2 regions of the Nocardia sp. NPDC051750 genome follow, and region 2 is predicted to be linked to the other one. Evidence: riboswitches for the same ligand, from Rfam matches in the RefSeq annotation. Region 2 holds a riboswitch; the other holds the start of a gene.

Region 1 (5,499 bases), on a different contig from region 2:
ACGGACAGTGTGTGCCCGCCGGAGGCGCGCGAGAAGGTCGACGAATTATGGGTGCTGACACCGAATTCGGCGTTACCGGCGTCGATGACCGTATCGACCGCGGTGTTGTTGTACGGAAGAACCTCCACGTCCAGCCCGGCGTCGGCGAGGTAGCCCCGCTGCTGCGCCACGAACAGCCCGGTGTGGTTGGTATTCGGTGTCCAGTCCAGCGCGAACCGGATCGTCTGATCGTCGCCGGTTCCCCCGGTGCACGCCGTGACCGCGGACAGTGTCGCCACCGCGGCGACGGCCACCGCCAGTGCCCGGCGCAGGCGGCCGCTCACGCAGCCGGCCAGGGCTGCGGGTTCAGGGCGGTATCCCAGAACATCAGCTCGTAGCGGGTGGCAATGGTGAACGCCGTCGCCATCGCCTCGCGTTCCCGCGCGCTCGCGGCCTCGGCCGCGGCGTCGACCCAGGTCCGGGCCGCGGCCGCCGACTCCTGAAATTCCGCGGCACCGTAGGTGGACACCCACTGCGCATACGGGTGATCGGGATCGGCGGCGAGCACCGCGGACGCACGGGCGGCCAGGTCACGCCCCACTTCGGCATAGATCCAGAAGCACGGCAGGGCCGCGGCGGCGCCGACGGCGTACGACTCGGTGGCCGCTGTCGCGATCAGATAGGACACATAGCCGAGGCAGGCGGCCGAATGTTCCGGCTCGCCGTCCCGCGCGGGCAACCGGCCCCCGCTGAGCATGTCGTCGTGCAGCGCCGATTCGACGGACACCGCCGTGGCGGCGGAACTCGCCCAGAACTGCGCGGCGGCCGCGTCGGGCGATTTGGACGACAGGATGGCCAGCACCTTGGAGTACCCGGCGAGATACAGCGAATCCTGCTCGATATAGGTGCGGAACACCTCGGGCGGCAGGGTGCCGTCACCCAGCAGCCGGAGGAACTCGAGGTCGTCGATGGCGCCGCGCAGGCCCTTCGTCCGGTCCCAGAGGTGATCGGTGAATCTGCCGGATTCGGCGGTGTGCGCGAGCAAAACCAGACATCCCTTCGTCAGCATTACCTGGACAGGTTCTCGGGTGTGATCTCAGCCCCGCAGTCGCGGAGCACCCCGTGTCAGAACAAAACCGACCATACCAGTGGCGCGTCGCATGACAAGCGGCCAGGTCGCCCGGATAATGCGCGGCCCGGCACGCTCCGGTCGACCACGGCCACCTAGCGCACCGGCCGGGTGGCGCTGCCGGATACGATCGCACGCGGTCCACTCGCCCTCGGCTTCTTCGGCGACGCACCGAAGGTCTCCCCCACCCGGCACAACCCGGACACTGTCTACCGGTGGCTCGACTACAACGAACTCGACGCCACCGCAGCGGCTTTCACCTCTCCTGGCAGTGAGGTCACGTCGATCGCCCAGCTGGCCCGGAGTCTGTGTGAGCCACCGCGGGACTTCACCGAGTGGTACTTCCCGACCCGCCTGGCACTGGACCTGCAACAGAAGACCGCGCCCTCGATCGCCGCGAACACCGGCCCGGCGGCTCACCCGAACCGGTCGCAGCCCACCTGGCCGCCTTCGCCGCCACCTGAGCCGCGTCCACGGAACTTCCCGAGCGCCTCCGGCCGACGGACACGTTCACTCCCGCCCCGACCTATCGCCGATATCCGCGATGCCTGACTGTTCCCCGGTCCGGCATTCGGGTCTGCGATGGCACCGAGCACCGCGACGGCGGTAGCGTGGGTGAACGAGATGCGCGCCGGGGCGTGCTCGTGTCGACCGCCGGCGTCCACGGCAATATCCTGAAAGCGCGTCCGCTGCTGACCCTCACCGCCGGCGATTTCGGCTACTTTCCCGACGTGACGGCGGACGCATCGACGGAGGTGGCGGCACGATGACGAGATACCGGCAGCAGCTCGCGGGAGTGTCCTACGAATTCCACGGCCTGGTGGACCTGATGGCGAAAGCCACCCCGCTACGGTCCGGTGACGAGCTCGCCGGCTGCGCGGCCCACTCGGATGCCGAACGGGCCGCCGCCCAGTGGGCGCTGGCCGAGGTCCCCCTCGCCACGTTCCGCACCGAAGCCCTCGTTCCCTACGAGACCGACGAGGTCACCCGCCTGATCTTCGATACCCACGACACCGCGGCATTCGCACCGATCGCCCACCTCACCGTGGGCGGGCTGCGCGATCATCTGCTGGCCGCCGCGGCTGCGGACGACCACGCGGAACGGCTCGGCGCGCTCGGCCCGGGGCTCAAGCCCGAAATGGTCGCGGCGGTCTCGAAGATCATGCGCAACCAGGATCTGATCGCGGTCTCCGCGGCACTCACCGTCACCAGCGGCTTCCGGACGACGATCGGGCTGCCCGGCCGCCTGGCCACCCGGCTGCAACCGAATCATCCGGTCGACGACCCGCACGGAGTGGCCGCTGCCGTGCTGGACGGGTTGCTGCTGGGGTGCGGCGACGCCGTGGTGGGGATCAACCCCGCCGGTGATTCACCGGCCCGTGCCGCCGAACTACTGTCTCTGCTCGACGAGATCCGGCAGCGCTTCGATATTCCGGTCCAGTCGTGTGTACTCACCCATGTCACCACGACCCTCGACCTGATCGGCCGCGGCACCCCCGTGGATCTGGTGTTTCAATCGGTGGCCGGAACCGAGCGCGCGAATAGCGCCTTCGGCGTCGATATGGCATTGCTACGCGAAGGCAACGAAGCAGGCCGGGCCCTGCGCCGCGGGACCGTCGGCAACAATGTGATGTACCTGGAAACCGGTCAGGGGTCGGCGTTGTCGTCCGGCGCTCACCTGGGCACCGACGGCCGGCCGGTCGACCAGCAGACTCTCGAGGCCCGCGCCTACGCGGTCGCCCGGGAACTGGATCCGCTCCTGGTCAACACCGTGGTGGGGTTCATCGGCCCCGAATACCTCTACGACGGGAAGCAGATCATCCGGGCCGGCCTGGAGGATCAGTTCTGCGGCAAGCTGCTGGGTCTGCCGATGGGCGTCGATGTCTGCTACACCAATCACGCCGAGGCCGACCAGGACGATATGGATACCTTGCTGTCGCTACTCGTGCTCGCCGGAACAGCGTTCGTGATCACCGTGCCCGGCGCCGACGACATCATGCTGGGCTACCAATCGCTGTCGTTCCACGACGCGCTCTACGCCCGCGCGGTCGGAAAACTCCGCCCCGCACCGGAATTCGAACGCTGGCTGCAGAACCAGGGCCTGGCCGACGACACCGGCCGCGTCCTGGACATCGACCTCTCGGCGTCACCCCTGCGGGCCATCGCATGACCCCCGACCCCTGGGACGCGCTGCGCCGGCACACCCAGGCCCGGATCGGCCTGGGCCGGGCCGGCTCCGGCCTGCCCACCCGCGAGCATCTCGCCTTCGTCGCGGCCCATGCCGCCGCGCGCGATGCCGTGCACACGCCGCTGGACGTCACGGCCCTCACCCGGCAACTCGGTGAGCTCGGGCTCGGCGAACCGCTCACCGCGGCCTCCGCCGCCCCGGATCGCGCCACCTATCTGCGGCGCCCCGATCTCGGCCGGCAACCCGCGCCCACCACCCGGCTGCCCCGGCTCGGCGCCGATCTCGGGATCGCCGTGTTCGACGGGCTGTCGGCGCAGGCAGTGGCCGCCCACGGGCCCGGTCTGGTACGGGCGATCACGGCCGCCCTGCCCGGCCTCACCCTCGCGCCACCGGTCGTCGCGACCCAGGCACGCGTTGCGCTCGGCGACCACCTCGGAGAACAACTCGGTGTCACGACCGTGCTCGTCGTCATCGGTGAGCGGCCCGGGTTGTCGGTCGCGGACAGCCTGGGCGTGTACCTGACCCATCACCCGCGACCGGGCCGTAGCGACGCCGAACGCAACTGCGTATCCAATATCCGCCCGCCACACGGCCTGAGCTACGAACACGCGGCACGGGTGATCGCCGCCCTGGTCGACGGGGCCCGGCAGCTCGGCGCGTCCGGGGTCGGCTTGAAGGACACCACCACGAGGGATTCGGCCGCGCCCCTCACCCCCTGACTCCCGGATCGATACGCGGGGTCGGGGTTTGCCACCAGCACCGCACGTGCCATGCGTGCCCCGGCAATTACGGGTGCGAGGTAGCATCGGCCCGTGTCCGAGACTCCCGGAGGAATATCGCGCCGGGTGCTCGACTGGGCCGAGAGCGGCATCCCCGCGCTCACCGGATATCCGGACGGACCAGCACTGATTCCCCCCGGTTCCGCGGCAACGGCCGCCCGGCGGCATACCGACCGGATCGCCACGATCAGCGACGGCCGGGTCCGCCTCGACGGGGCCCGCTTGCTGTCCGAACGCGCCGCCTTCACCGGTTCCCGGCGCGGCGGCACGATATCGGCCGGCCGGCACTGCCGGTTGTTGCCCACCGCAGACGGCTGGGCTGCTGTCAGCTGCGCACGCCCCGACGATCCCGCCTTGCTCGGCGCCCTCGTGGGCCGGGACGTCGGTGACGATCCATGGCCCGCCGTGACGGACTGGTTGGGCACACATTCCGGCGCCGAACTGGCCGAACGCGCGGAACTGCTGGGGCTTGCCGCCGGTCCGGTCACGGACGCGGAGTCAGTGGTTCCGGGACCACTGACTCCCCGTCCCGTGGCCGGACTGCGGGTGGTCGACTTCAGCGCACTGTGGGCCGGCCCGCTGTGCGCCCACCTGCTCGGGTCGGCCGGAGCACGCGTCATCAAGGTCGAGACCCCCACCCGCCCCGACGGCGCCCGCCGGGGCAATCCGGACTTCTACCGTCTGCTGCACGGCGGCCACGAATCGGTCGTACTCGACCCCGGCGACAACTCCCAGCGCCGGGCGCTGGCCGAACTCGTCGAATCCGCCGATATCGTGATCGAGGCGTCCCGGCCGCGCGCACTGGCCGGATTCGGGCTGGACGCAGCGGCATTCGTCGACGCGGGCGGGACCTGGGTATCGATCACCGCCCACGGCCGCGCCGCGGACCGGATCGGATTCGGCGACGATATCGCCGCGACCGCGGGACTCGTAGCCCGCCCCGACGGGAACACACCACTGTTCGTGGGCGACGCGATCGCCGACCCGCTGGCGGGACTGACGGCGGCGGTACTGGCGATGTCGGCGCCCGCCGACGGCTCCGGCCGGCTGTGGGATATCGACATGTCCTCGGTCGTTGCCGCGACACTCGATCCCGGGTCGGCCACCCTCCCGATCGACGAATCGGAAATCCGCGCGCCGAGCCGGCGGGAAAGCGCCGGGCCGGCCCCCGGCAGCGGCGTGGATACCGCCGCGGTGCTCGCCGAACTGGGCATACGGCCCGGATGACAGATCTTGTGATCCGTGACGCCGAGGTCCGCGCCGGATCCCTGACCGATGTCCTGGTCCGCGACGGCGTCATCGCCGCGCTCGGGCCCGGCCTGCCCACCGCCGGCCTCCGGGTGATCGATGCCGCGGGTGGGGCGCTGCTTCCCGGACTGCACGACCATCACCTGCATCTGCATGCGCTCGCGGCGGACGCGAAT
Region 2 (5,499 bases):
TGGGGCCTGTTCGGCAGCGCCTGGCGGAAGCTGACCGGCGTGACCAAGGAAGACTCCGCGCGAGCAGGCAAGGCTCCGTTCCTCGTCCTGGTGGCATCGATCGTCGTCACTACTCTCGCCCTCGCCGTCTCTTGCTCCCTCGCGTCCTCGTTCTTCGGCAGCGATTCAGTATGGCTCGCCCTGGCCGTCGGCTTTGCCGCCTGGCTCGGGTTCTCGCTCTCGACGCTTGCGCAGCACAACGGCTTCGAGCAGAAGCCCGGTCGACTCACCATGATCAATAGCGCTTATCAGCTCGTGTTGTTCCTGGGTGTGGCAACCCCCATCGGTTTGCTGCAGTAGTAGGGCCGCCACATCCAGCTTCGTAGGGCCGAGTTGCGCTGCGGGTTCGACCCGGGCGAGTAGGGGCCCGGTAAGTGCCCGGCCGGGAGCGTGGCCTGGAGAGGGACCGCCGAGCCGAGGATGAGCCTCAGGGAGTTCGCTTCAAAGGCGACTTGAATAGCACTCAAATGTTACTCGAATAGCACTGGATTGGGTGACATTTGACCGGTGTAGTAGCGCGGGAGCGGATTCCCCTTTGAGAACTTTTCCCAAAGGGGAATCCGCTGGGTAGACCTGTCAGGTGGTGATCGGCAGGTACACGCGCTTACCGGAATCGGTGAATTCGGCGGACTTCTCCGCCATCCCCGCCTCGATGGCCTGCACATCGGTAAGGTTGTGCTGCTCCGCGTAATCGCGGACATCCTGCGAGATCCGCATCGAGCAGAATTTCGGCCCGCACATCGAGCAGAAATGCGCGGTTTTCGCGGGTTCCGCGGGCATCGTCTCGTCGTGGTACTCGCGGGCGGTGTCCGGGTCCAGGGACAGGGCGAACTGGTCACGCCAGCGAAATTCGAAACGGGCCTTGGACAATTCGTCGTCGCGGCGCTGGGCGTGCGGGTGGCCCTTGGCGAGATCAGCGGCGTGCGCGGCGATCTTGTAGGTGATCACGCCGGTTTTCACGTCGTCACGGTTGGGCAGGCCGAGGTGTTCCTTCGGCGTGACATAACACAGCATCGCGGTGCCGGCCTGCGCGATCATCGCCGCGCCGATAGCCGAGGTGATGTGGTCGTAGGCGGGCGCGATATCGGTGGCCAGCGGGCCGAGAGTGTAGAAGGGCGCTTCCTCACACAGCTCCTCTTCCAGCCGCACATTCTCGACGATCTTGTGCATCGGCACATGGCCCGGGCCTTCGATCATCACCTGCACGCCATGCGCTTTCGCGACCTTGGTGAGCTCACCGAGCGTCCGGAGTTCGGCGAACTGCGCCTCGTCGTTCGCATCGGCGATGGAACCCGGCCGCAAGCCGTCGCCGAGCGAGAACGTCACGTCGTAGCGCGCCAGGATCTCGCACAGCTCCTCGAAGTGTGTGTACAGGAACGATTCCCGATGATGGGCCAGGCACCACGCGGCCATGATCGAACCGCCGCGCGAGACGATCCCGGTGACCCGTTTCGCGGTGAGCGGCACATACCGCAGCAGCACACCGGCGTGCACGGTCATATAGTCGACGCCCTGTTCGCACTGTTCGAGCACGGTGTCGCGGTAGAGCTCCCAGGTGAGCGCGGCCGGATCGCCGTTCACCTTTTCCAGCGCCTGATAGATCGGCACGGTGCCGACCGGTACGGGCGAGTTGCGCAGGATCCACTCGCGGGTTTCGTGGATGTTCTTGCCGGTGGACAGATCCATGATGGTGTCGGCGCCCCAGCGGGTGGCCCACACCATCTTCTCGACCTCCTCGGCGATCGACGACGAGACCGCGGAGTTACCGATATTGGCGTTGATCTTCACCAGGAATTTCTTGCCGATGATGGTCGGTTCCAGCTCCGGATGCCGGTGGTTGGCCGGGATCACGGCCCGCCCCGCGGCGACCTCCGTGCGCACCAGGTCGGCCGGGACTCCTTCACGGGCTGCGATGAATCGCATCTCCGGAGTGACGAGCCCCGCCCGTGCCCAGGCCAGCTGGGTCCGCGGTCCCGGTATTTCCGGCTTCGCCCAGGCGTCCCGTAATTTCGGCAGCCCCGCTTCCAGATCGATGGTCGCCGAATCGTCCGTGTACGGCCCCGAGGTGTCGTAGACGTCGAAATTCTCGCCGTTGGTCAGATGGATCCGCCGCACCGGAACGCGCAGGCCGTCCACCTCCCGATAGTGCTTGACGCTGCCCTCGATCGGACCCGTGGTCACGGAATCGACAGATGTGCCCGTCATTTTTCCTCCCTACGCCGGCATTACCCGGTCAGGTTCGTACGGTCGACAGCCCTGAACGCCCCGATGGGGCTAGCCGTCCTCTCAGCCCGCTGGTGCGAGCCCCCGTTGGATGAAATTTTCCGCCGCCGACCCTACTCGCTCGCGGGTCGCGCTGCCGGTCGGCGGGGTTCCTGCACCTGTCCGCCGCGAATGTGACATCACCCGGCGTAAGTTGTCCGAATACGGCTTCTGGGGGTCGTGAGCGATAGGGTCGAACGGTGACGCTCTCGCATGGATCGCTGATGACTGTGGACGAGTTCGAAGAACTCGATGCCGCGGCCCAGCGCATATCCGAGGGACTGCGGCTGGAGTACCTGAGCGGTCTGCTGGCGGCGAAAGCGCGCCCGGACGTGAACCACGGCCGGGTCATCCAGTGGCTGGCCCGCTTCCTCGTACCGCGCAGGTCGGAACTGTGGCTTTTCGCCGACCGCGGCCTGCGGGCCGGGCGTGGCAGTGGCAGCCGGGTACGCCCGGACGCGATACTCGCGCCCGCGTCCGCGTTCGCGGGGGAGGGCGAATGGTCGGATCCGCAGCCGGTGTTCATGACCATCGAGATCAGCTCCCGGGCGCAGCACACCGAACTGCGGGATCGGCTGGACAAACCGTTCCTCTACGCCGCCACCGGTATCCCGCTCTACCTGCTGATCGACCGCGGCTCCGCGGAGGTCAACATTTTCAGCGAACCCGACGACGGCCGCTACGCCTCCCGCGAAACCGTCCCGTTCGGCACCGATATCGAAATCCCCGAACCGCTCGGGGTCATCCTGGCCACCGACCCCCTCCTGGACTGGACCTAGATTCCGCCGCCGCAGCCCCCGCCGCCGCCACCCGTATCGCCGCCGGCGCTGCACCCGCTGTAGCCCCCGCCGCTCCCATCTGATGTGTACGGCCCCCGGTCCCCGCTCCCGTCCTGGGAGGTGCGGCCGGAACCGGCACCCCCGGACCCCTGGCCGGAGCGCCGGCGCCGTACACCCAGGATCGCGGCGATACGTCCGGGTTCCTCGTCCAGGAACTCGGCCACGATATCGACGAGATGTAGTCGGTAGTGCAGTTCGCGTACGGCCTTGTCCGCTTCCTGACGGGCGTGGGCTCGGGCCCAGCGGTACGGTTCGGCAGCCTTTGCGACGGCCGCGGACGCGTTCTCCTGTGCTTGCTGGAAGCTCATACCGTGGTCACGCTCGAAATCGGCAAGGAACTGATCCATGGCGGCCTTGCGCACAGCCATGAGCATGCGGCGGTTGCTGCTGTACAGGTCCGGGCGCTGCTGCATCTTCTGGCGTTTGCCGAATGCCCATGTCAGGGGGTTCCAGATCCGCAGCGGCCCAGGATCCCAGGCTTCCCATGCGTCCTGTGCGCGTCTATCCGCCTCGGCCCGGGCGGCGTCGCGCAGGGCACGGAGTTCGTCCTGTCGTGTGCGGGCCTGTACTTCCGCCGGGGCCGCGTTCGCTGCCGCCCGGGCAATCCGGTAGCGCAGCCGCCAATAGTCGCGGTCGGGTGCAGCGCTGCCGATCGTCCTGTTGAAGGTGTTTCGCGGCGAGATCTTCGCCCGTCCGGCCTCGCGCAACAACCGGGTCATATCGTCGAGTCCGTACTCCACCGCCACGTCCAGGGCCGTCCTACCCTCGTCGTCGGCGGCAGTCAGCGCGGCATCCGCAGCGAGCAACAGTTGCGCGATCTCGCTGTGTTCGTGCCGCGCCGCGAGGTGCAGTGCAGTCCAGCCGTTCGGTGTCCGGGCCATGGGGTCCGCGCCGAGTCCGAGCAGTCTCTCGGTTTCCGCGACCCGGCCGTCGGCGACAACGTCAAGTAGCGATATCCCTTCGCCCGGCACCGGGCCCCCGGCCGCATCCGGTACCACCAGCAGGCTCGCGATCTTGTACCTGTGGTGGGCGGCAGCGATATCCTGGGGTGTGTGCCCGGCCGTGTTCCGTGCATCCGGATCCGCGCCGGCCTCGATGAGTCGCCGTACTACCGTCGGCGAACCGGAACGTGCCGCGAGATGCAGTGGGGTGTCTCCGTCTTCCGTGATCTGCCCCGATTCGACCGCTACCCGGACCATCGCCGGATTGCCATGGAAGAACATCAGATCCAGCGGTGACCCCGTGTGCTGGTCCTTCGGATAGAGGTCGGCACCTGCCGCCAGGAGGATTCGGACGATCTCGGGATGGTTTCCGAGAACGGCGCATTCCAGTGACGACCGCCGGAAACGGTACCGCGCTGCCGGGTCCGCGCCCGCGTCGAGCAATATCCGGACTATCTCGGCATCTCCTCGTGTGGCAGCCAGTTCCAGTACCGAAGGCGATTTCTTGTGCCCGACAGCCGGGTCGGCGCCCTGATCCAGCAGTTCGCGGATTATTTCCGGATCTCCCCCTTCGACCGCCACCGATAAGGCGGTGCGGCCCGCCTTGGTCATCGTGTTCGGATCCACTCCGCCCCGGACGAGCTCGAGGATCCGATCGAGGAAACCCTGACCGATCGCATTGGTCAACGCCTGCTCCGGTGAATTCATCAGCGCTCCTCCCGCCCCGATGCCCACAGCCATCGGAAATCCCGCTCCCCGAGCCGAGGGATCTCTTACGCCGCGCCCCCGGAGGTGGCATCGTCGAACACCGCGATCACCGGTGCGTGGTCGCTGGCCCCCTTGCCCTTCCGTTCCTCCCGGTCCACACCGGCATCGACCACGGTAGCCGACAGTGCCGGGGACGCGAGGATGAAATCGATGCGCATACCTTCCTTCCGGGGGAAGCGCAGCTGCGTGTAATCCCAGTAGGTGTAGACACCGGGCCCGGGCGCGAAGGGACGCATGACATCGGTGAAACCGGTCGCGGTGATCGCCGCGAAAGCATCCCGTTCCGGCTGGGAGATATGGGTTTTGCCGGCGAAGAATTCGGGGGACCAGACATCGTCGTCGGTGGGCGCGATATTCCAGTCTCCGACGAGCGCGGTCCTGCTGCCGGGGTTGTCGGCCAGCCACCGGGCGGCGTTCCCGCGCAGTGCCGCCAGCCAGGCGAGTTTGTACTCGTAGTGCGGATCGGTCAGGGAGCGGCCGTTGGGTACGTAGAGGCTCCACACCCGGACGCCGCCGCAGGTCGCGCCCAGCGCCCGGGCCTCGACGGTGGGGGTGGTGATCAGCGCGTCCGCGGCGTCCCGGTCGAATCCGGGCTGATCCGGGAAACCGATTTCCACCTCCTCGAGCCCGACCCGGGAGGCTATCGCCAC

Evidence for each region. Region 2 has a riboswitch for thiamine pyrophosphate ahead of thiC (phosphomethylpyrimidine synthase ThiC). Riboswitches for the same ligand answer to the same signal wherever they lie in the genome.
Region 1: it holds a riboswitch for thiamine pyrophosphate, as region 2 does, so the genes downstream of both, ACIA75_RS23265 (TenA family protein) here and thiC (phosphomethylpyrimidine synthase ThiC) in region 2, are expected to answer to the same signal.

Annotation. Positions count from the first base shown of each region.
Region 1 is NZ_JBITCK010000005.1:313,632-319,130, forward strand. It holds gene ACIA75_RS23260 (ABC transporter substrate-binding protein) at 1-323, opposite strand, end outside; gene ACIA75_RS23265 (TenA family protein) at 320-1,048, opposite strand; TPP riboswitch at 1,017-1,112, opposite strand; gene ACIA75_RS23270 (hypothetical protein) at 1,220-1,660, shown strand; gene ACIA75_RS23275 (hypothetical protein) at 1,720-1,878, shown strand; gene ACIA75_RS23280 (ethanolamine ammonia-lyase subunit EutB) at 1,875-3,278, shown strand; gene eutC (ethanolamine ammonia-lyase subunit EutC) at 3,275-4,015, shown strand; gene ACIA75_RS23290 (CoA transferase) at 4,109-5,302, shown strand; gene ACIA75_RS23295 (amidohydrolase family protein) at 5,299-5,499, shown strand, end outside.
Region 2 is NZ_JBITCK010000001.1:417,928-423,426, reverse strand. It holds gene ACIA75_RS01760 (DUF1761 domain-containing protein) at 1-339, shown strand, start outside; gene thiC (phosphomethylpyrimidine synthase ThiC) at 616-2,244, opposite strand; TPP riboswitch at 2,234-2,360, opposite strand; gene ACIA75_RS01750 (Uma2 family endonuclease) at 2,502-3,080, shown strand; gene ACIA75_RS01745 (ankyrin repeat domain-containing protein) at 3,077-4,789, opposite strand; gene ACIA75_RS01740 (exodeoxyribonuclease III) at 4,855-5,499, opposite strand, start outside.